3 regions of the Streptacidiphilus alkalitolerans genome follow, and region 1 is predicted to be linked to each of the others. Evidence: predicted binding sites of a transcription regulator. Region 1 holds the regulator's gene; each other region holds the start of a gene.
The links. Region 1 encodes HrcA, which represses chaperone genes, less so after heat shock. Its sites were predicted from a motif close to TTNGCACTCNGNNNNNCNGAGTGCNAA; they were not measured.

Region 1 (7,249 bases):
CGCCGGGGCTCGGCCCGCTCCAGGTCGTCGACCAGGAAGAGGTCGCCGCCGCTGTGGTAGGCCACCCGGGCGCCGTCGCTGGCGGCGTTGCGGGCGTAGAACTCATGACCGCTGTGCCGCCGCAGGTCGGAGCCGTCCGGCAGGCTGGACCAGAGCTGCCCGATCCCGTCGTGGTCGCTCAGGAACGCGATCCTGCCGCCGACCCACATCGGCGAGTCGAGGTTCCCGTCGACCTCCGCGTGCAGCCGGGCGAAGTCGCCCTCGGTGCCGATCCACAACTTGCCCGCGGTGCCGCCGCGGTAGCGCTTCCAGTGGGCCGGCTCCCGACCCATCCCGGCCGAGCCGAGCAGCACCCGGTCGCCGCCCGGCTCCTGCGCCACCCCGCCCACCCGTCCGTACGGGAGCTGCCGGGCCGGGCCGCCGTCCAGCGGCACCGCGAAGGCCCAGGGGTGGGCCCGTGACATCCGGCCGACCGAGCTGCGGACCAGCACCTCCGGGTTGCCCTCGGCGTCGGCGGTCCAGCCCAGCACCGCGGTCTGCGCGCTGCCCCAGAACGTCAGCCGCCGGGACGGGCCGCCGTCGACCGGGGCCAGGTGCACCTCGGGAGCGCCGTCCCGGTGCGAGGTCCAGGCGAGCAGCGTGCCGTCGGGCGAGATCCGCGGGCGGCTCACCGGCACCTGGTCGGCACTCACCCGCCAGGCCCTGCCACCTGCCAGGGGCGCCAGCCAGACGTCGTCCTCGGCCACGAAGGTGACCAGGTCAGCGTGAATATGGGGGAACCGGAGATAGCTGTCGGCTTCAGTCACGCGGCCACCCTAGCCGCCACCACTCCCAGTGCGACAGAAGCTTTCGCTGCCAGCTGATCATCACTTTCGACGCACCGCGACGGACCGCCGCGGACCGGACGGGTCAGCCCCAGCGCCCCGTGCGCCCCAGCAGCAGCGCGCCCGCGGCCACCCCCGCGGTGGAGGTCCGCAGCACCGTGGAGCCCAGCCGGTACGGGGCCGCGCCGGCCTCGGCGAAGCGGGCCAGCTCGTCCGGGGAGACCCCGCCCTCGGGGCCGACCACCAGCACCAGGTCGCCCTTGCCGGGCAGTTCGGCGGAGGCCAGCGGCAGCGCGCCCTCCTCGTGCAGCACCGCGCCGAGCGCGGCTCCGGACAGCAGTTCGGCGACCTGACGGGTGCTCATCGGCTCCCGGACCACCGGGAACCGCAGCCGGCGCGACTGCTTCCCGGCCTCGCGGGCGGTGGCCCGCCACTTGCCCAGGGCCTTGAGGCCGCGGTCGCCCTTCCACTGGGTGATGCAGCGGGAGGCCGCCCAGGGGACCACCTCGTCCACGCCGACCTCGGTCATCAGCTCGACCGCCAGCTCGCCGCGGTCGCCCTTGGGCAGCGCCTGCACCACCACCACCCGCTGCGCGGGCTCCGGTTCGGCGAGCTGCTCGGCGATCCTGACCTCCAGCGCCTCCTTGCCGAGCACGCCGACCACGGGCCCGGAGACCCCGAGCCCGGCGCCGTCGGTCAGCACCACCTGCTCACCGACCGCGAGACGGCGCACGGCCACCGCGTGGCGGCCCTCCGCCCCGTCCAGCCGGACCACCGAGCCGACCGGGGCCAGCCGCGAGGTCTCCACCACGAACACGGGGGCTGTCACGGTGTACGTTCCTGTCCTCGGTGCCGCGCAGCTCAGGCGCGGCCGTTGAAAGCGTCCTTCAGGCGGGAGAAGAGGCCCTGCTGCCCCGGCTCGAAGGTCCCCTTGGGACGCTCCTCGCCGCGCAGGGTGGCGAGCCGCCGCAGCAGTTCCTCCTGCTCCGGGTCGAGCTTGCCGGGCGTCTGCACCTCGACGTGCACTATCAGGTCGCCGCGACCGCCGCCGCGCAGGTGGGTGATGCCGCGCCCGTGCAGCGGGATGGACTGCCCGGACTGGGTGCCGGGGCGGACGTCGATCTCCACCTGGCCGTCCAGGGTCTCCAGCGGGACCTTGGTGCCCAGCGCCGCCGCCGTCATCGGCAGGGTCACCGTGCAGTGCAGGTCGTCGCCGCGGCGCTGGAAGATCTTGTGCGGGTTCTCGCTGATCTCGACGTAGAGGTCGCCGGCCGGGCCGCCGCCGGGGCCGACCTCGCCCTCGCCGGCCAGCTGGATCCGGGTGCCGTTGTCGACACCGGCCGGGATCTTCACGGTCAGCGTGCGCCGGGCGCGGACCCGGCCGTCGCCGGCGCACTCCGGGCAGGGGGTGGGCACCACGGTGCCGAAGCCCTGGCACTGCGGGCACGGCCGGGAGGTCATCACCTGGCCCAGGAAGGACCGGGTGACCTGCGACACCTCGCCCCGGCCGCGGCACATGTCGCAGGTCTGCGCGGAGGTGCCGGGAGCCGCGCCCTCGCCGTTGCAGGTGCTGCAGACGACGGCGGTGTCGACCTGGATGTCCTTGGTCGTGCCGAACGCGGCCTCTTCGAGGTCGATGTCGATCCGGATCATCGCGTCCTGGCCGCGCCTGGTCCGCGAGCGCGGACCGCGCTGGCCGCCGCCGGCCGCGCCGAAGAAGGCGTCCATGATGTCGCTGAAGCCGAAGCCCGCGCCCGCGCCGAAGCCGCCGGGGCCGGCCCCGCCGCCGTTCGCCGACAGCGGATCCCCGCCCAGGTCGTAGATCTGCCGCTTGTTGGGGTCCGAGAGGACCTCGTAGGCGGCGTTGATCTCCTTGAACCGCTCCTGGGTCTTCGGGTCGGGGTTGACATCCGGGTGGAGTTCGCGCGCCAGTCGGCGGAACGCCTTCTTGATCTCGTCCTGACCCGCGTCACGCCGGACGCCGAGTACCGCGTAGTAGTCCGTGGCCACCAAAATGCTCCGCTTGTCTTCTATTCGCGCGCCGACGTTCCCGACACCGCTGTAAGGCTATGACGCAGCCAGGATCTGACCGACGTACCGTGCAACCGCCCGGACGGCACCCATGGTTCCCGGGTAGTCCATCCTGGTCGGCCCGAGCACACCCAGTTTGGCGACGGTCTCGTCGCCCGAACCGTAGCCCACCGACACGACCGACGTGGAATTGAGCCCTTCGTAGGCGTTCTCGTGACCGATACGGACCATCATGCCCGCGTCCGCGGTCTCCCCGAGCAGCTTCAGCAGGACGACCTGCTCCTCCAGCGCCTCCAGCACGGGGGCGATGGTGAGCGGGAAGTCGTGCGGGAAGCGGGTGAGGTTGGCGGAGCCGCCGATGACGATCCGCTCCTCGGTCTGCTCGGCCAGCGCCTCGAACAGCGCGGTGAGCACGGCCGTGACCGCGCCCCGGTCCTCGCGTTCGAACGCCTCGGGCAGGTCCTGCAGCAGGGTCGGCACCTCGGCGAAGCGCTGGCCCGCGGCCCGGGTGTTCAGCCTGCTGCGCAGATCGGCGAGCACCGTCTCGCCGACCGCGGCGGGGCAGTCGATCAGCCGCTGCTCGACCCGGCCGGTGTCGGTGATCAGCACCAGCATCACCCGGGTCGGCGTCAGCGCCACCAGCTCCACATGGCGCACCGTCGAACGGGAGAGCGAGGGGTACTGCACCACGGCGACCTGCCGGGTCAGCTGCGCCAGCAGCCGCACGGTACGGGCCACCACGTCGTCCAGGTCCACCGCGTGGTCCAGGAAGCTGCCGATGGCCCGGCGCTCGGGCGCGGACAGCGGCTTGACCTCGGTCAGCCGGTCCACGAACAGCCGGTAGCCCTTGTCGGTCGGCACCCGGCCCGCACTGGTGTGCGGCTGGTGGATGTAGCCCTCGTCCTCCAGCGCGGCCATGTCGTTGCGCACCGTGGCCGGCGACACGCCGAGGCTGTGCCGCTCCACCAGCGCCTTGGAGCCGACCGGCTCCTCGGTGCCGACATAGTCCTGGACGATGGCACGCAGAACCGCCAGCTTGCGGTCGTCGAGCTTGCGCTCCTCAGGCACGGGCCACGCACCTCCTGTCCTCGGTCTGTCCTCAGTGGGCCGGTCTCGGGACTGGCACTCCGGGCGAACGAGTGCCAACGCCTGTTCGGCCAGTGTAAGGCGCGAGGGTATGCCACCGGAACGCCTGCGCCCTCCCGTACGTACCTGTTGGTAGGCCCACAAGGCAGAATTGCAGGACCAGCCCGATTTCGAGGAGTGGCGACATGCCCAGAACACGCTTCGCGCCCGACCGCGGTCTGACCAGCCGGATGCTGCTGACGATGTTCCTCATCGGACTGCTGTACGTGGTCTTCGTCGGCGCGCTGCTGGTCTTCCTCAAGGGCGCCTGGCTGATCATCGTGATCATCGCAGGCGGCCTGTTCATCGCCCAGTTCTGGTTCAGCGACCGGATCGCCTCCTTCAGCATGGGCGCCCGCGAGGTCAGCGCCCAGGACTATCCGGAGCTGCACGGGACCGTGGACCGGCTGTGCGCCCTGGCCAACATGCAGAAGCCCAAGGTCGCGGTCGCCCAGAGCGACATCCCCAATGCCTTCGCCACCGGCCGCAACGAGAAGAACGCGGTGGTCTGCGTCACCACCGGGCTGCTGCGCCGCTTGGAGCCGGAGGAGCTGGAGGGCGTGCTCGCGCACGAGCTGTCGCACGTCGCGCACAAGGACGTGATGGTGATGACCATCGCCGGCTTCCTCGGCGTGCTGACCGGTGTGCTGACCAGGGTCGGCCTGCAGGCCGGCCTGTTCGGCGGCTTCAGCAGCCGGGACAACCGGGACGGCGACAACACCGGCATGGTGCTGCTGATCGTGATCGCGGTCAGCGCCGTGGCCTACAGCATCAGCTTCCTGCTGACCCGGCTGCTCTCCCGCTACCGCGAGCTGTCCGCCGACCGGGCCGCCGCGCTGCTGACCGGGCGCCCCTCGGCGCTGGCCTCCGCGCTCACCAAGGTCAGCGGGCAGATGGCGGCGATCCCCACCGAGGACCTGCGCCGGGCCCAGCCCTTCAACGCCTTCTACTTCGCCCCGGCGGTCTCCGCCCGGCAGGCGGCCAGCCAGGCCTTCTCCACCCACCCCTCGCTGCAGCAGCGGCTGGAGCAGCTGGGCCGGATCTCCGCCGAGCTCGGCCGCCAGTAGATCCGCCAGTAGATTCAGTCCTCCGTCTCGTTTCTTCCGCCTCCCGAGGAGTGGACCCGTGGGCTTCCTGGACACCCTGCTAGGCCGCACCAAACCGGTGAAACCGGACCTCGACCAGCTGTTCGGGCTCCCCTCGGCGGCGATCACCCTGGAGGCCGCGGCCGACTTCCGGCCGACCGGGGTCGGCTCGGTCTGCTTCGCCGCCGTCGAGGGCGGCGCCTTCGCCCAGGTCCAGCAGGACGTCCAGGCCCTGCTGGACGCCGACACCGGGCGCGGCGGCGTCCCGATCGAGTCGAGCCAGGACTCCTACGGCTACACCTGGCTGACCGCCCGGCAGAGCCCGGACGACATCGTCGCCCTGGTCAACGATGTGCACGCGGTGAACTCGGCCCTGGAGAGCACCGGCTTCGGGCCCCAACTGCTCTGCTCCCTGGTCAACTTCACCGACAGTCAGCACCGGCCGCTGGCGCTGGTCTACCTCTACAAGCGGGGCAGCTTCTACCCCTTCGCCCCGGTGCCCGGGGCCGGCGAGAAGCGGGACAACCCGCTGGAACTGCAGATCAAGGCGATGCTCGGGAACGACCTCAGGGTCGAGCAGGACCTGACCCGCTGGTTCCCGGTCTGGGGAGCGCCCGGCCTGTGACCCGCAGCTACGGCCCCGACCTCACTCCCCCGTGGAAGCGCTCCGTCCCCGCCCCCGAGGTGCCCGCCGAGCGGGACCTGGTGGTGGAGGAGGTGGTCACCGGCTTCTGCGGCGCGGTGGTGCGCTGCGAGAAGACCGCCGAGGGCTTCACCGTCACCCTGGAGGACCGGCACCACAGGCACCGGGTGTTCCCGCTGACCCCGAGCGGCTTCCTGCTGGACGGAAAGCCGGTCACCCTGGTCCGGCCGGGCTCGGTGGCCCCGCCGGTGCCGGTCGCCCCGGCCCGCACCGCCTCCGGCTCGGTCGCGGTGCGGGGCGTACGGGCCCGGGTGGCCCTGCCCAGCCGGATCTATGTCGAGGGGCGGCACGACGCCGAGCTGGTCGAACGGGTCTGGGGCGACGACCTGCGGATCGAGGGCGTGGTGGTCGAGTACCTGGAGGGCGTCGACGACCTGCCGCAGATCGTGAAGGAGTTCGCGCCCGAGCCGGGGCGGCGGCTGGGGGTGCTGGTGGACCACCTGGTCCCGGACTCCAAGGAGTCCAGGATCGCCGCCCAGGTCAGCGGGGCGGACGTGCTGGTGGTGGGACACCCCTTCATCGACATCTGGGCCGCGGTGAAGCCCTCCTCGGTCGGCATCGCGGCCTGGCCGGAGGTCCCGCGCGGCGAGGAGTGGAAGGAGGGGGTCTGCCGCCGCCTCGGCTGGCCGGTGAACACCCCGGCCGCCTGGAAGCGGATCCTGGCCTCGGTGGACTCCTTCAAGGACCTCGACCCCTCGCTGCTGGGCCGGGTCGAGGAACTGATCGACTTCGTCACCACCTGAGGGGGCTAGTCCACCAGGTCGCGGACCACCGCGTCGGCCAGCAGGCGTCCGCGCAGGGTCAGCACCGCCCGGCCCGCCGCGTAGGGCGCGGGGTCGAGCAGGCCGTCGGCCAGGGCCCGGTCGGCGGCCTTGCGGCCGGCCTCGTGCAGCAGGTCCAGCGGGCAGCCGTCGGCGAGCCGGAGCTCCAGCAGGATCCGCTCCACCCGGCGGTCCTCGTCCGCCAGGCGCTCGCGCCCGTGCGCCGGGGTGCGGCCCTCGGCGAGCGCCTGGGCGTACGCCGCCGGGTGCTTGACGTTCCACCAGCGCACGCCGCCGACGTGGCTGTGCGCGCCGGGGCCCGCGCCCCACCAGTCGGCGCCGGTCCAGTAGAGCTCGTTGTGGCGGCAGCGGGCCGCGGGCCCGGTGGCCCAGTTGGACACCTCGTACCAGTGCAGCCCGGCCGCGCTCAGCAGTTCCTCGGCGATCAGGTAGCGGTCGGCGTGCACGTCGTCGTCGGTCATCGGGATCTCGCCGCGGCGGATCCGGGCGGCCAGTTTGGTCCCCTCCTCGACGATCAGCGCATAGGCGGAGACATGGTCCGGCCCGGCGCCGAGGGCCGCCTCCAGCGAGGCGCGCCAGTCGTCGTCGCTCTCCCCCGGGGTGCCGTAGATCAGGTCCAGGTTGATGTGCTCGAAGCCCGCCGCGCGGGCCTCCGCCACGCAGGCCTCGGGCCGCCCCGGCGTGTGCCGGCGGTCCAGC
Region 2 (7,249 bases), on a different contig from region 1:
CCACACGCAGGACACGCCGCAGAGGCGATTGGTCCCATTTGTAGTGTTTTCAGAATATTAATGGGCATGTGCAACGCTGATGGCCTCTTGTCCGATTAGATCTACATGAGTCATATTTCCATCTACTAGGACCTACACCGAGGGAATGAGCAATGGCAGACTTCTCCCGCCTCCCTGGCCCCAACGCAGATCTCTGGGACTGGCAGCTCTCCGCCGCCTGCCGCGGCGTCGACAGTTCCCTGTTCTTCCACCCCGAGGGGGAGCGCGGGGCAGCGCGCAGCTCCCGCGAGCAGTCCGCCAAGGAGGTCTGCACCCGCTGCCCGGTGCGGACCGAGTGCGCCACCCACGCCCTGGCCGTGCGCGAGCCGTACGGCGTCTGGGGCGGCCTGACCGAGGACGAGCGCGAGGAACTGCTCGGCCGCTCCCGGCACCGCGCCCCCGAGGTCGCCGACACGGCCGACACGGCCGACAGCGAGGACGAGGCGCTGATCTCCGGCTACTAGGCACGACCTGCCGGGCCCGGCGAAGAAACGATTCTTCACCGGGCCCGCCGGCGGCCTCAGCCGCGCGGCGCGGCGGGCGCGGCCTGGGAGAGCCGGTCCAGCATCAGCGCCACGGCCGGCACCTGGGCCAGGTCCGGCAGGGTCAGCGCCACGATCTCCCGGAACACCCCGGAGGCCAGCGGCAGCACCGACACGCCGGTCGAACGCGCCGACGCCAGTGCCAGTTCCGGCAGCACGGCCACCCCGAGACCGGCCGCGACCAGCCCGAGCACCGCCGGGTAGTCGTCGGTGGCGAAGTCGATCCGGGGCGCGAACCCGGCCTCCGCGCACATGTCCACCAGATGGCCGCGGCACTGCGGACAGCCCGCGATCCACTGCTCCCCGGCCAGCTCGTCCAGGGCGACCGGACGGTCGTCGCCGCGCCCGGCCAGCGGGTGCCCGACCGGGACCACGCCCACCAGCCGGTCCTCCAGCAGCGGCCGGACCACCAGGTCGGACCAGTCGCAGGCGGCGGCCGAGGCGGACGCCTGCACCACCGCGTCCGCCCGGGCCTGCCGCCGCAGCCCGGTCAGATCCCCCTCCGGGAAGTGCAGGGCCAGCCCCTCGCCCGCCACCGCCCTTGCACGGAGGCGCTCCGCGCCGCCCCTCCCCTGGCCCGGGTAGCGGAAGGCCAGGGCCACCTCGCAGTCCCCGCCGCGCAGCATCAACAGCGACTCAGGCGGCTCGGCCTCGGTCAGCGACACCCGGATGCCGGGGCTGCCGCGCCGGACCGCCGCCACCGCGGGCGGGACCAGGGTGGAGCTGGCCGTCGGGAAGGACACCAGCCGCACCCGGCCCGTGCGCAGCCCGGCGATCGCCGCCAGCTCCTCCTCGGCCGCGGTCAGCCCGGCCAGGATCCCGGCCGCGTGCCGCACCAGCACCTGTCCCGCCTCGCTGAGCTGCACCCCGCGGCCGACCCTGACCACCAGCGGGGTGCCGACGGACTTCTCCAGCGCCTTCATCTGCTGGCTCACCGCGGGCTGGGTGTAGCCCAGCTCCCGCGCGGCAGCGGAGAAGGACCCGGTACGGGCGACGGCGCGGAGCACTCGGAGATGGCGGGCCTCGATCACCGCTCCAGCATAAGCCGTGCTTTGACAGCGGCTGAAAAACCGATGGTCGGCTTATGGCCGTCGGTTTACGCTTCCCCCATGGGAACCCTGCTCTCCGTGAACACCGGCCGGCCCCGTCCCTCGGACCACGCCGACATCGGCGTGACCGCCATCGACAAGCGCCCGGCCGCGGGCCCGGTCGCGGTCACCGCCCCGGGGCCGCGCGGCAACGGCGGCAGCGGCAGCGGGCTGGCCGGCGACGAGGTCTGCGACCACCGGTTCCACGGCGGCGACGACCAGGCGGTGTACGCCTACAGCCGGGAGGAGCTGGACCTCTGGGCCGAGGAGCTCGGCCGCGAGCTGCCCGACGGGGTCTTCGGCGAGAACCTCACCACCCGGGGCCTGGCCACCACCGACGCGCTGATCGGCGAGCGCTGGCAGATCGGCGAGCAGGTGGTGCTGGAGGTCTGCGCCACCCGGATCCCCTGCCGCACCTTCGCCGGCTGGCTGGACCGGGCCGCCTGGGTCAAGCGCTTCGCCCAACGCGCGCTCCCCGGCGCCTACCTGCGGGTGATCACCCCCGGCGAGATCCGCGCCGGCGACCCGATCACCGTGCTCTCCCGCCCGGACCACGGCGTGACCAGCGGCGTCGTCTTCCGCGCGCTCACCCTGGAACCCGAACTGCTCCCCCGGCTGCTGGACGTCGAGGCCCTGGCCGCCCACCAGCGCGACCACGCCCTGCACCGCGTGCGGTAGGGCACACGCAAAGGGGCGCGGGGAACTGCGCCGCCAACCATGCACTTTCGTGCACCCAGGCAGTACAGCTCCCCGCGCCCTCAGGCTGTCACCGACCTACAGGTCAGTGGCTGTGGCCGTGCCCACCGTGCGAGTGCCCGGCGTCAGCCTCTTCCTCGGCCGGCTTCTCGACGACCAGGGTCTCGGTCGTGAGCAGCAGCGAAGCGATCGACGCGGCGTTCTGCAGCGCGGAGCGGGTGACCTTGACCGGGTCGATGACGCCGGCCTTCAGCAGGTCGCCGTACTCGCCGGTCGCGGCGTTGTAGCCCTGGCCCTCTTCGAGCTCCGACACCTTGCTGGTGATGACGTAGCCCTCGAGGCCCGCGTTCTGGGCGATCCAGCGCAGCGGCTCGACCAGCGCGCGGCGGACGACGGCGACACCGGTCGCCTCGTCGCCGGCCAGGCCGAGGTTGCCGTCGAGCACCTTCTGGGCGTGCACGAGGGAAGCGCCGCCACCGGCGACGATGCCCTCCTCGACCGCCGCGCGGGTCGCCGAGATGGCGTCCTCGAGACGGTGCTTCTTCTCCTTGAGCTCGACCTCGGTGGCCGCGCCGACCTTGATCACGCAGACCCCGCCGGCCAGCTTGGCCAGGCGCTCCTGCAGCTTCTCGCGGTCCCAGTCCGAGTCGGTGTTCTCGATCTCGGCCTTGATCTGCGCGACCCGGCCGGCCACCTCGGAGGACTCACCGGCACCGTCGACGACGGTGGTGTTGTCCTTGGAGACGGTGACCCGGCGGGCGGTGCCCAGCAGGTCCAGACCGGCCTGGTCGAGCTTGAGGCCGACCTCCTCGGCGATGACCGTGGCACCGGTGAGGGTGGCCAGGTCGCCGAGCATGGCCTTGCGGCGGTCGCCGAAGCCGGGGGCCTTCACCGCGACGGCGTTGAAGGTGCCGCGGATCTTGTTGACGACCAGGGTCGACAGCGCCTCGCCGTCGACGTCCTCGGCGATGATCAGCAGGGGCTTGCTGGCGCCGCCCTGGAGGATCTTCTCCAGCAGCGGGAGCAGGTCCTGGATCGAGGAGATCTTGCCCTGGTGGATCAGGATGTAGGGGTCCTCGAGGACCGCCTCCATCCGCTCCTGGTCGGTGACCATGTAGGGCGACAGGTAACCCTTGTCGAACTGCATGCCCTCGGTGAACTCGAGCTCCAGGCCGAAGGTGTTCGACTCCTCGACGGTGATGACACCGTCCTTGCCGACCTTGTCCATCGCCTCGGCGATGAGGTCACCGACCTGCTGGTCCTGCGCGGAGAGCGCGGCGACAGCGGCGATGTCCTCCTTGCCGTCGATCTCACGGGCGACCGAGAGCAGGTGGTCCGACACGGCCTTGACGGCGGCGTCGATGCCCTTCTTCAGCCCGGACGGTCCGGCGCCGGCGGCGACGTTGCGCAGACCCTCGTTGACCAGGGCCTGGGCCAGCACGGTGGCGGTGGTGGTGCCGTCACCCGCGATGTCGTTGGTCTTGGTGGCGACCTCCTTGACCAGCTGCGCGCCAAGGTTCTCGTACGGGTCGTCGAGCTCCACCTCACGGGCGATGGTGACACCGTCGTTGGTGATGGTCGGAGCGCCGAACTTCTTGTCGATGACGACGTTGCGGCCCTTGGGGCCGAGCGTCACCTTCACGGTGTCGGCCAGCTTGTTGACGCCACGCTCGAGCGAGCGGCGGGCGTCCTCGTCGAACTTCAGGATCTTCGCCATGCTTAGGGTTTCCCTCTCAAACAACCGAGCCCGGGCACCCGGTCTCACTCAGTGAAGACTGGGGGCCCGGGCGGGGTCACGACTCTGCGGTCAGCGTCGTGGCTGCGACAGCAGCCAGGTGTTACTTCTCGACGATCGCGAGGACGTCGCGGGCCGAGAGGACGAGGTACTCCTCGCCGTTGTACTTGACCTCGGTGCCGCCGTACTTGCTGTACAGCACGATGTCGCCGACGGCGACGTCGAGCGGCAGACGCTGGCCGTCCTCGAAGCGACCCGGGCCAACGGCCAGGACAACGCCCTCCTGGGGCTTCTCCTTGGCAGTGTCCGGAATGACCAGGCCAGAGGCCGTGGTCTTCTCGGCTTCGAGCGGCTGGACCACAATGCGGTCCTCGAGCGGCTTGATGGCAACCTTGGAGCTGGTGGTCGTCACGTTCCGACCTCCCCCTTCGGAGATCACGGGGTGATTCATGTCTTGGGTCGCGAAAGGTTGTTGTGCGAATCCGTCGTCGCGGTGCCGGAACCGCCCCTTCGCGGGGTTAGCGCTCTCGCAAGGAGAGTGCCAACGACGACACTAGGCCGCCGTTAGCACTCAGTCAACCAGAGTGCCAACGCGCCGCCTGCGAGATGATGTGTCACGTGGAGACCGAATCGTTCCGTGCCCTGCTGACCGAGCCGGGCCAGGCACTGCTGGCCGAGCTGCGCGACTACCTGCCGGGGCAGGAACTGGCGGTCGCGACCAGGCTGCGGCGTTCGCACCCGGCGGAACTGGTGTCGGCGGCGATCGGCCAGGCCCGGCTGCGGCAGCGGGCCGCGGCGAAGTTCGGCGCGGCCGACGCGGCCCGGATGTACTTCACCCCGGACGGCGTCGAGCAGGCCACCCGAACGAGTGTCGCCGAGTGGCGCGCGGCCCGCTTCAAGACCCTGGGCGTACGGCGGCTCGCCGACCTCTGCTCGGGGGTGGGCGGCGACGCCATCGCCCTGGCCCGGGCCGGCATCGAGGTGCTGGCGGTCGACCGCGACCCGCTGACCTGCGCCGTCGCCGAGGCCAACGCGGCAGCGCTGGGCCTGGACGGCCTGATCGAGCAGCGCTGCGGCGATGTGGCCGACGTCGACCTTGACGGCTTCGACGCGGTCTTTGTCGACCCGGCCCGCAGGGGCGGCCGGGGCCGCATCTTTGATCCCGAGTCCTACTCGCCGCCGCTGAGCTGGGCGGTCGCCGCCGCCCAGCAGGCCCCCTTCGCCGCGCTCAAGGTCGCCCCCGGCATCCCGCACGACGCCGTGCCCGAGGGCGCCGAGGCCGAGTGGGTCTCGGACGGCGGGGACGTCAAGGAGGCCGTGCTCTGGTTCGGCACCGACGCCGCGGCACCCCACCGGGCCACCCTGCTGCCCTCCGGCGCGACCCTCACCGGCGGCCGGCTGCCCGACCCCGAGCCCGGCCCGGTCCGCCGCTACCTCTACGAGCCCGACGGCGCGGTCATCCGCGCCCACCTGGTCGCCGAGGTGGCCCGGGAGCTGGACGCGACCCTGATCGACCCCACCATCGCCTACCTGACCGCCGACACCCTGCGCAGCACGCCCTTCGCCACCCCGTACGAGATCACCGACGTGCTCCCGTTCGGACTGAAGAAGCTCAAGGCGCTGCTCCGCGAGCGCGGCGTCGGCACCGTGGTCATCAAGAAGCGCGGCTCCGCGATCGAGCCGGAGGAGCTCCGCCGCAAGCTCAAGCCCGAAGGGGCGAACTCCTGCACGGTCTTCCTCACCCGCGTCGCCGGCGCCCCGTCCATGCTGCTGGGGCAGCCCGCGAACTGAGCCGCCGACGCCGGCTCACGGGCGCTGGATGTAGTCGTCCAGGCGGGCGACGGTGAAGCCCTGCTCCTCGATGCGCTTGACCATGTTGGCGAACATCTTGGTCATCGACTCGCCCTTGAGCTCCGAGGGGCCGCGGAAGTGGGCCAGGATGATGTCGCCGTCATGGAGCTTGTGCTCGGCCGTCTGGTACTGGAAGCCGGTGATCTGCATGGTCTCCTTCCAGTAGACGATGGCGCGCGGACCGCAGGCCTGGACCGCGCTGTTGAGGCTGGCGGTGTGCGCGCCGGCCCCGTACGGGGGGCGGAACAGGAACGGGGCCGCGCCGTACTGGGCGGTGAGGATCTTCTGGTCGCCGCAGACCTCCTCCCGCTGCCGGGCCTCGGAGACCGTGTTCATCGCCGGGTGGTGCAGGGTGTGGTTCTGGATGCTGTTGCCCAGCGCCTGCAGCGGTTTGAAGTAGCCGTAGTCGTCCTTGATGGTGTCGTTCATCAGGAACATCGTGAAGGGGACCCTGAGGTCCTGCATCATCCGGACGAACTGCGGATCCTTCTCGGCCCCGTCGTCCAGGGTGATGAAGACGACCTTCTGCGTGGTCGGCACGCTGTCGATGACCGGCACCTGCCCGGTCCTGCTGAGCCGGATCGGGCGGACGGCGGGCGGCTGCGGGGCCGGCCGCAGCGGTTCGAGGCCCCACTTGTGCCAGAGCGCGGCATCGGCCGAGACCGAGTCCGAGGAGGGCGCACCCGAGGCGGACGCCCCGGAGGAGGGGGCGACCGTCCCCCGGCTCGACAGCGGGGACGCCGCGGAGCTGGACGGCAACGCTGGGTCACCGCTGCCGCCGCCGCAGGCGGTGGCCAGCCCGGTGAGGGCGAGGGCCCCCGCCGTCAGTGCGAGCGTCCTGCTGTTCCGCTTCACGGTGCGCTGCTCCCCGTCTCCGACCTGCGTGTTGATTACAGGTCAGGACGCTAGCCGCTCCCAGGCAGTTCCCAGCGGACGGCCAGGTAAGGGTTAGTCAGGGAACCGGTGCAGATCGTCGTGGGTGGCGGGGACATGGGTCTCGGTCACCGGCAGTGACGAGTCGGCCGAGAGGTCGAACGAGGACGGCGCGCGGTTGCGCCACACCATCTCCGAGCCCAGCGCGGCCACCATCGCGCCGTTGTCCGTGCACAGCTTCATCCGGGGCACCCGCAGCTCGATCCCGGCCCGCTCGCAGCGCTCCTGCGCCATGGCCCGCAACCGCGAGTTGGCGGCGACCCCGCCGCCGATCATCAGGTGGTCCACCCCGTGGTCCCGGCAGGCCCTGACCGCCTTGCGGGTAAGGATGTCGGTGACGGCCTCCTGGAACGAAGCGGCCACAT
Region 3 (7,249 bases), on a different contig from region 1:
TTCAACTACTCCTGCAGCAAGTAGCCTTCCCGCTCAGCCCCGCTGATCCTCCGTCAGAGCCTGGTACTGCTCCAGGAACCAGGCCGACGGGGGCAGCGCGGTGCTCGCCTCGGCCAGCCGCAGGCAGCGCGCGGCGCGCTCGTCCTCCGGCATGGTCAGGGCGGTGTGCAGGGCCTCGGCGGTGGCGATGATGTCGTACGGGTTGACCACCACGGAGTCGGCGCCCAGTTCCTCGTAGGCGCCGGCCTCGCGGGACAGCACCAGGGCGCAGCCCCGGTCGGTGACCACCGGGACCTCCTTGGCGACCAGGTTCATCCCGTCCCTGATCGGGTTGACCAGGGCGACGTCGGCGAGCCGGTACGCGGCCAGCGACCGCGCGAAGTCGTCGTCCACGTGCAGGATCACCGGCTGCCAGGTGGGGGTGCCGTACTCGTCGTTGATCTCCTGGGCCACCCGCAGCACCGAGGCGGTGTACTCGCGGTACTCCGGCAGGTCGTGCCGCGAGGGGTAGGCGAAGGCGATGTGGACGACCCGGTCCAGCCATTCCGGCCGGGTCCGCAGCAGGTGCCGGTAGGCGTGCAGGCCGCGGACGATGTTCTTGGACAGCTCGGTCCGGTCCACCCGGACCACGGTCTTCCGGTCGCCGACGGCCTCGCGCAGGGTGGCCAGCCGGGAGTCCACGTCCGGACGGTGCGACCGCTCGCGCAGGAAGTCGCCGTCGGCGCCCAGCGGGTGCACGCCGAGCCGGGTGGTCCGGCCCTTGTAGGTGATGGTCAGCGCGTCCCGGTCGACCTCGGCGCCGAGCACGGCCTCGCAGCAGTCGGCGAAGGCCCCGGCCCAGCGCCGGGTGAGGAACCCGGCGCGGTCCGCGCCGAGGATCCCGGCCAGGACGTCCCGGCCCACGTCGTCGGGCAGCAGCCGGTAGTAGTCCGGCGGGGCCCAGGGGGTGTGCGAGAAGTGCCCGATCCGCAGGTCGGGGCGCAGTTCGCGGAGCAGCCGGGGTGTCAGTGACAGGTGGTAGTCCTGGACCAGCACGGTCGCGCCGGGCGCGGCGTTCTCCGCCAGCGCCTCGGCGAAGGCCGTGTTGTACGCCTCGTAGGAGGCCCACTCGCGGCGGAAGGAGCTGCCGAAGACCGGGGTGGTCGGCGTGTTGTAGATGAGGTGGTGCACGAACCAGAGGGTGGAGTTGGCGATGCCGTTGTAGGCGCGGGCGAAGGTGCCCGGGTCGATGTCCAGCATGCGCACGGACGGGTCGTCGAGGCCCTGCCGGGTCGCGGCGCGGTCGCCCTCCGACAGCGCGGCGCAGACCCAGACCGAGTCGACCTCGTCGCCGATGGCGCTGAGCCCCGACACCAGCCCGCCGCCGCCCCGGCGTGGCGTCAGGGTGCCGTCGTCCTCGACCGTGAACGAGATCGGGCCCCGGTTGGAGGCGAGCAGAATCGATGCCGGACTAGCTGTGACCATGATGCTCAGCCTTGCCTGCTCGTGACCGGGTCAAACGTCGTTCGCGGTGAGCGTGACGACGGGTGGCCGGTCGGTGGCCGCGATGTCGGCGGTGCTGGGGGTGAATCCCGCCGCGGTGCGGGTGAACTGGGTGAGTCTGGGCCGGGCCAGGTCGTCCGCGGCCTTGATCCGGTTGCTGCGGGCCAGCCGGTCGAGCGCGGTGAGCTGGATGGCGGCGGCCATCCGGCCGAGCGCCTGCGCGTCCTGGTGCCGGTGGTGCCGGACGCCGACGTCCACCTGGGCCAGGGCGTCGAGGCCGGCCAGTTCCAGCGCGTCCACCAGCAGGCCGAGCTCGACGCCGTAGCCGGTGGCGAAGGGCAGCCGTTCCAGCAGTGAGCGCCGCGCCGCGTACTCGCCGCCGAGCGGCTGGACGAAGCCGGCCAGCAGCGGCCAGTAGAGGTTCAGCAGCGGGCGGGCGACCAGCTCGGTGACCCGGCCGCCGCCGGCCGGGATCACCGTGTCGCCGGTCTCCAGCGGCCGGTCGTACATGGCCTTGACGAAGGCCACCTCGGGTTCGGTGAGCAGCGGCCCGACGATGCCGGAGACGAAGGCGGAGTCGAACTCGCGCAGGTCGGCGTCGATGAAGCAGACGATGTCGCCGCTGGTCGCGAGGAGCGAGCGCCACAGCACCTCGCCCTTGCCGGGCAGCGCGGGCAGCTCGGGGAGTATCGAGTCGCGGTGCACCACCCGGGCCCCGGCCGCGGCGGCGGCCTGCCCGGTGCGGTCGCTGGAGCCGGAGTCGACCACGACCAGTTCGTCCACCAGCGGCACGGCGTCCATCAGGTCGCGGCGGATGGCGGAGACGATTCCGCCGACCGTGGCCTCCTCATCCAGTGCGGGCAGCACGACGCTGACGGTGCTTCCGGTCGCCTCCTTGGCGGCGAGCAGTTCGGGCAGCGAGCGGTCGTCGGCCGCCCAGGAGCGGTGGCGCAGCCAGTCCGCGACCTCGTCAAGCACAGGACTCCTCTGGTGTGGCACGAGCCGTGATGCGCGTCTCGTCTCGCGGACGCCCAGTGATCGCCGACGTCGCTTCGGTTACAGTCTTGGGGATGACAGACGCCCGCCGCACGGCGGACGCACTGCCATCATCACAAATGCGGACCAGGAGCGAACGGTCCGCCATAGAGCTCATCCAGAGGGACTGAGGGAACGGCCCGTTGAAGTCCCGGCAACCCTCCTGCCAGCTACAGCCGTCAAGGCCCTGGTGGGGAAGGTGCCAATTCCGTCCTGCGGCGAAACGCGCCGCGGGGAAGATGAGGAGAGAGGGCCTCGCCATCATGGCTGCTGCAACTGTCACACCCGAGTCTTTCGGTCCCGCCGTCGCCCTGTCCTGCAGGGAGTGCGGTGCGCGGACCCCGCTCGCCCCCGACTTCGCCTGTACCGAGTGCTTCGGGCCCCTCGAGGTGGCCTACGAGCTGCCCAGCGGCGACCCCGAGGCGCTGCGGGCGCAGATCGAGGCGGGCCCGGCGAACATCTGGCGCTACGCCCCGCTGCTGCCGGTCCCGGCCGACGTGGCGACCCGGCCGAACATCAACCCGGGCTGGACCAAGCTGGTCAAGGCCGACAACCTGGCCCGCGAGCTGGGGATCACCGGCGGCCTGTACGTCAAGGACGACTCCGGCAACCCGACCCACTCCTTCAAGGACCGGGTCGTCGCGATCGCGGTCGAGGCCGCCCGCACCTTCGGCTTCACCACCCTCTCCTGCTCCTCCACCGGCAACCTGGCCGGCGCGGTGGGCGCCGCCGCGGCCCGTACCGGGCTGCGCTCCTGCGTGTTCATCCCGCAGGACCTGGAGCAGGGCAAGATCGTGATGGCCGCGGTGTACGGCGGCGAGCTGGTCGGCATCGAGGGCAACTACGACGATGTGAACCGCTTCTGCTCGGAGCTGATCGGCGACCCGGCCGGCGAGGGCTGGGGCTTCGTCAACGTCAACCTGCGCCCGTACTACGGCGAGGGCTCGAAGACCCTGGCGTACGAGATCTGCGAGCAGCTGGGCTGGCGGCTGCCGGACCAGCTGGTGATCCCGATCGCCTCCGGCTCGCAGCTGACGAAGATCGACAAGGGGCTGAAGGAGCTGATCGCGCTCGGCCTGGTCGAGGACAAGCCCTACAAGATCTTCGGGGCCCAGGCCGAGGGCTGCTCGCCGGTCTCGGTCGCCTTCAAGACCGGCCGCGACGTGATCCGCCCGCAGAAGCCGAACACCATCGCCAAGTCGCTGGCGATCGGCAACCCGGCCGACGGCCCCTATGTGCTGGACATCTGCCGCCGTACCGGCGGGGCGGTCGAGGACGTCAACGACGAGCAGGTCGTGGACGCGATCAAGCTGCTGGCGCGGACCGAGGGGATCTTCGCCGAGACCGCGGGCGGGGTTACCGTGGGTGTACTGCAGAAGCTGATCAAGAACGGCCTGCTCGACCCGGCAGCCGAGACCGTGGTCCTGAACACCGGAGACGGTCTGAAGACCCTGGACGCGGTGGAACCCACCACCGGCCTGTCCGCCACCATCCGCCCCACCCTGGACTCCTTCCGAGAGGCTGGCCTCGCATGAGCGTCTCCGTTCGCATCCCGACGATCCTCCGCACCTACACCGGCGGCGCCGCCGAGGTGAAGGCCGAGGGCGCGACCCTCGCCGCCGTCATCGAGGACCTGGAGGCCAACCACACCGGCATCCGCGGCCGGATCCTCGACGACAGCGGCAAGCTGCGGCGTTTCGTCAATGTGTATGTGAACGACGACGACGTGCGCTTCGCGGACGGTCTTGAGACGGTGATCTCCGACGGCGGAGCGGTCTCGATCATTCCCGCCGTCGCCGGTGGCTGAACGAATTAGTTTCACTGCATGACGAAAGCCGGGGCGCCCTTCCCTACCGGGCGGGTGCCCCGGCTTTCGCTTTCCCCCGGTAGGGGTACAGTGGCTTCCGGTTGATGCAGGCTGCGCGGTCGGCGCGGTATTCAAACCTCTTCTCCTTCGGTATCTGTCATCACCTGCAGCCCAGGGGGCTGCTGCGCCCCAAGGGTCCGCCGAGAAATCCTGAAGCGATTTGTCTATCAGGTCCGCTATGTCCGGAGTACTTTGCCTCGCTTTGTTGACATAAGCACCGCAGTGCCCCTTAATATCCCCGAGAATTCTCCGCCGTGCGCCCTGTTGCAGAGGGCGTCTGAGTGGATACATTCAGCGTCGGTCGCGTGTTGCGCAAAGCGTCGGTGCGCGATCCGGTCCGCGGAGTGCGGTCCGTGAAAGGGCCAGTAATAGGGGAGTACGGAATGGCTCAGGGCACCGTCAAGTGGTTCAACGCGGAGAAGGGGTACGGCTTCATCGCGGTCGACGGTGGTGCGGACGTGTTCGTCCACTACAGCGCGATCCAGATGGACGGGTACCGGTCGCTCGAGGAGGGCCAGCGGGTCGAATTCGAGATCTCGCAGGGTCAGAAGGGTCCGCAGGCGGACATGGTCCGCGTGGTGTGACCGCTCCATCGAGCGATCGCTGACAGACCTTCCGGTAGGCCGATACCCCCCTGGGGTAGCGGCCTACCGGCGTTTCCAGTCCCCGTTCCAGGGCATCTGCTTGCACTCAAGGGGTGAGAGTGCTAATCATTGGCGTTAGCACTCTGAGGTAGAGAGTGACAACGGGCCGGGTAGGTGAGGCTCCGGACGCGACGGGAAGTGACCGTCGTAGGCCGGGACCGTCCGTCGCGGGCGCCAGCGCGGTCCACACGCAGCCACCCTGTCCGGGAGGACCACTTCCATGGCCAAGATCATTGCGTTTAACGAGGAAGCTCGTCGCGGCCTTGAGCGCGGGATGAACCAGCTCGCCGACGCTGTCAAGGTCACGCTCGGCCCCAAGGGCCGCAACGTCGTCCTGGAGAAGAAGTGGGGCGCCCCCACGATCACCAACGACGGTGTCTCCATCGCCAAGGAGATCGAGCTCGAGGACCCGTACGAGAAGATCGGTGCCGAGCTCGTCAAGGAGGTCGCCAAGAAGACGGACGACGTCGCGGGCGACGGCACCACCACCGCCACCGTGCTGGCCCAGGCGCTCGTGCGCGAGGGCCTGCGCAACGTCGCCGCGGGTGCCAACCCGATGGCGCTGAAGCGCGGCATCGAGAAGGCCGTCGCGGCCGTCTCCGCCCAGCTCCTCGAGCAGGCGAAGGACGTGGAGACCAAGGAGCAGATCGCCTCCACCGCCTCCATCTCCGCCGCTGACCCCCAGATCGGCGAGCTCATCGCCGAGGCGATGGACAAGGTCGGCAAGGAAGGCGTCATCACCGTCGAGGAGTCGCAGACCTTCGGTCTGGAGCTCGAGCTCACCGAGGGCATGCGCTTCGACAAGGGCTTCATCTCGGCGTACTTCGCCACCGACCTGGAGCGTATGGAGACCTCGTTCGAGGACCCCTACATCCTGATCGCCAACTCCAAGATCGGCGGGGTCAAGGACCTGCTCCCGATCCTGGAGAAGGTCATGCAGTCCGGCAAGCCGCTGCTGATCATCGCCGAGGACGTCGAGGGCGAGGCCCTGTCGACCCTGGTCGTCAACAAGATCCGCGGCACCTTCAAGTCCGTCGCCGTCAAGGCCCCGGGCTTCGGTGACCGTCGCAAGGCCATGCTCGGCGACATCGCCATCCTCACCGGTGGCACGGTCATCTCCGAGGAGGTCGGCCTCAAGCTGGAGAACGCCGGTCTTGAGCTGCTCGGCCGCGCCCGCAAGGTCGTCATCACCAAGGACGAGACCACCATCGTCGACGGTGGCGGCGAGAGCGACCAGGTCGCCGGCCGGGTCAACCAGATCCGCGCCGAGATCGAGAACAGCGACTCGGACTACGACCGCGAGAAGCTCCAGGAGCGCCTGGCGAAGCTCGCGGGCGGCGTGGCCGTCATCAAGGCCGGCGCCGCGACCGAGGTCGAGCTCAAGGAGCGCAAGCACCGCATCGAGGACGCCGTTCGCAACGCGAAGGCGGCCGTCGAGGAGGGCATCGTCGCCGGTGGTGGCGTTGCGCTGCTGCAGGCTTCGGTGATCTTCGAGAAGCTGGAGCTGGAGGGCGACGAGGCCACCGGTGCCAACATCGTCAAGGTCGCCCTTGAGGCCCCGATCAAGCAGATCGCCTTCAACGCCGGCCTCGAGGGCGGCGTCGTGGTGGAGAAGGTCCGCAACCTGCCCTACGGCCACGGCCTGAACGCCGCGACCGGCGAGTACGTGGACCTGATCGCGGCCGGCATCATCGACCCGGCCAAGGTCACCCGCTCCGCCCTGCAGAACGCGGCCTCCATCGCCGCGCTCTTCCTCACCACCGAGGCGGTCATCGCCGACAAGCCCGAGAAGGCCGGTGCCCCCGCGGGCGGCGGCATGCCGGGCGGTGACATGGACTTCTGATCCTGACCCTCCCGGTCGGATCGGCAGTTCGGCAGTACCCGCGTACGAGGCGGCTCTCCCTTCGGGGAGGGCCGCCTCGTTGCGTCCCGGGCGCTTGCCTGGTTTGGGACAATGGGGGGATGGACGACTCCGAAAGCTCGAACCCAGGCATCGAAGCCGCGCTGCACACCGCCCGGGCGGGCGTGCTGCGGGACCTGGCGACCCGTGACGTCGCCGACGCCACCGTCGTCTCGCTGCTGGAGGACGCGGTGGCCCAGCGCCGCTGGTGGGTGGAACAGTGGCCGGCCGGCGCCGAGTTCCTGCTCGGCCTGGTCGCCCAGGACATCCAGGACGCCCTGCTGGAGGCCTACGGCCGCTGGCCGCTCTGCGGGTCCTGCG

Region 2: groES (co-chaperone GroES) is a predicted target of HrcA. The motif match lies at 4,665-4,691, and genes of this name have one in related genera.
Region 3: groL (chaperonin GroEL) is a predicted target of HrcA. The motif match lies at 5,104-5,130, and genes of this name have one in related genera.

The regions. Positions count from the first base shown of each region.
Region 1 covers NZ_JBHEZX010000004.1:424,359-431,607, reverse strand. The annotation lists gene ACEZDG_RS11390 (S41 family peptidase) at 1-806, opposite strand, end outside; gene ACEZDG_RS11385 (16S rRNA (uracil(1498)-N(3))-methyltransferase) at 910-1,653, opposite strand; gene dnaJ (molecular chaperone DnaJ) at 1,686-2,834, opposite strand; gene hrcA (heat-inducible transcriptional repressor HrcA) at 2,892-3,923, opposite strand; gene htpX (zinc metalloprotease HtpX) at 4,127-5,047, shown strand; gene pspAB (PspA-associated protein PspAB) at 5,106-5,690, shown strand; gene ACEZDG_RS11360 (DUF3097 domain-containing protein) at 5,687-6,511, shown strand; gene hemW (radical SAM family heme chaperone HemW) at 6,517-7,249, opposite strand, start outside.
Region 2 covers NZ_JBHEZX010000003.1:122,618-129,866, forward strand. The annotation lists gene ACEZDG_RS07265 (WhiB family transcriptional regulator) at 153-503, shown strand; gene ACEZDG_RS07270 (LysR family transcriptional regulator) at 560-1,612, opposite strand; gene ACEZDG_RS07275 (MOSC domain-containing protein) at 1,691-2,347, shown strand; gene groL (chaperonin GroEL) at 2,451-4,082, opposite strand; gene groES (co-chaperone GroES) at 4,204-4,512, opposite strand; gene ACEZDG_RS07290 (THUMP-like domain-containing protein) at 4,710-5,891, shown strand; gene ACEZDG_RS07295 (polysaccharide deacetylase family protein) at 5,907-6,806, opposite strand; gene tsaD (tRNA (adenosine(37)-N6)-threonylcarbamoyltransferase complex transferase subunit TsaD) at 6,900-7,249, opposite strand, start outside.
Region 3 covers NZ_JBHEZX010000003.1:464,160-471,408, reverse strand. The annotation lists gene ACEZDG_RS08920 (hypothetical protein) at 1-24, shown strand, start outside; gene ACEZDG_RS08915 (alpha,alpha-trehalose-phosphate synthase (UDP-forming)) at 34-1,464, opposite strand; gene ACEZDG_RS08910 (glucosyl-3-phosphoglycerate synthase) at 1,495-2,460, opposite strand; SAM riboswitch class I at 2,629-2,763, shown strand; gene thrC (threonine synthase) at 2,757-4,052, shown strand; gene ACEZDG_RS08900 (MoaD/ThiS family protein) at 4,049-4,324, shown strand; gene ACEZDG_RS08895 (cold-shock protein) at 4,768-4,968, shown strand; gene groL (chaperonin GroEL) at 5,249-6,871, shown strand; gene ACEZDG_RS08885 (hypothetical protein) at 6,991-7,249, shown strand, end outside.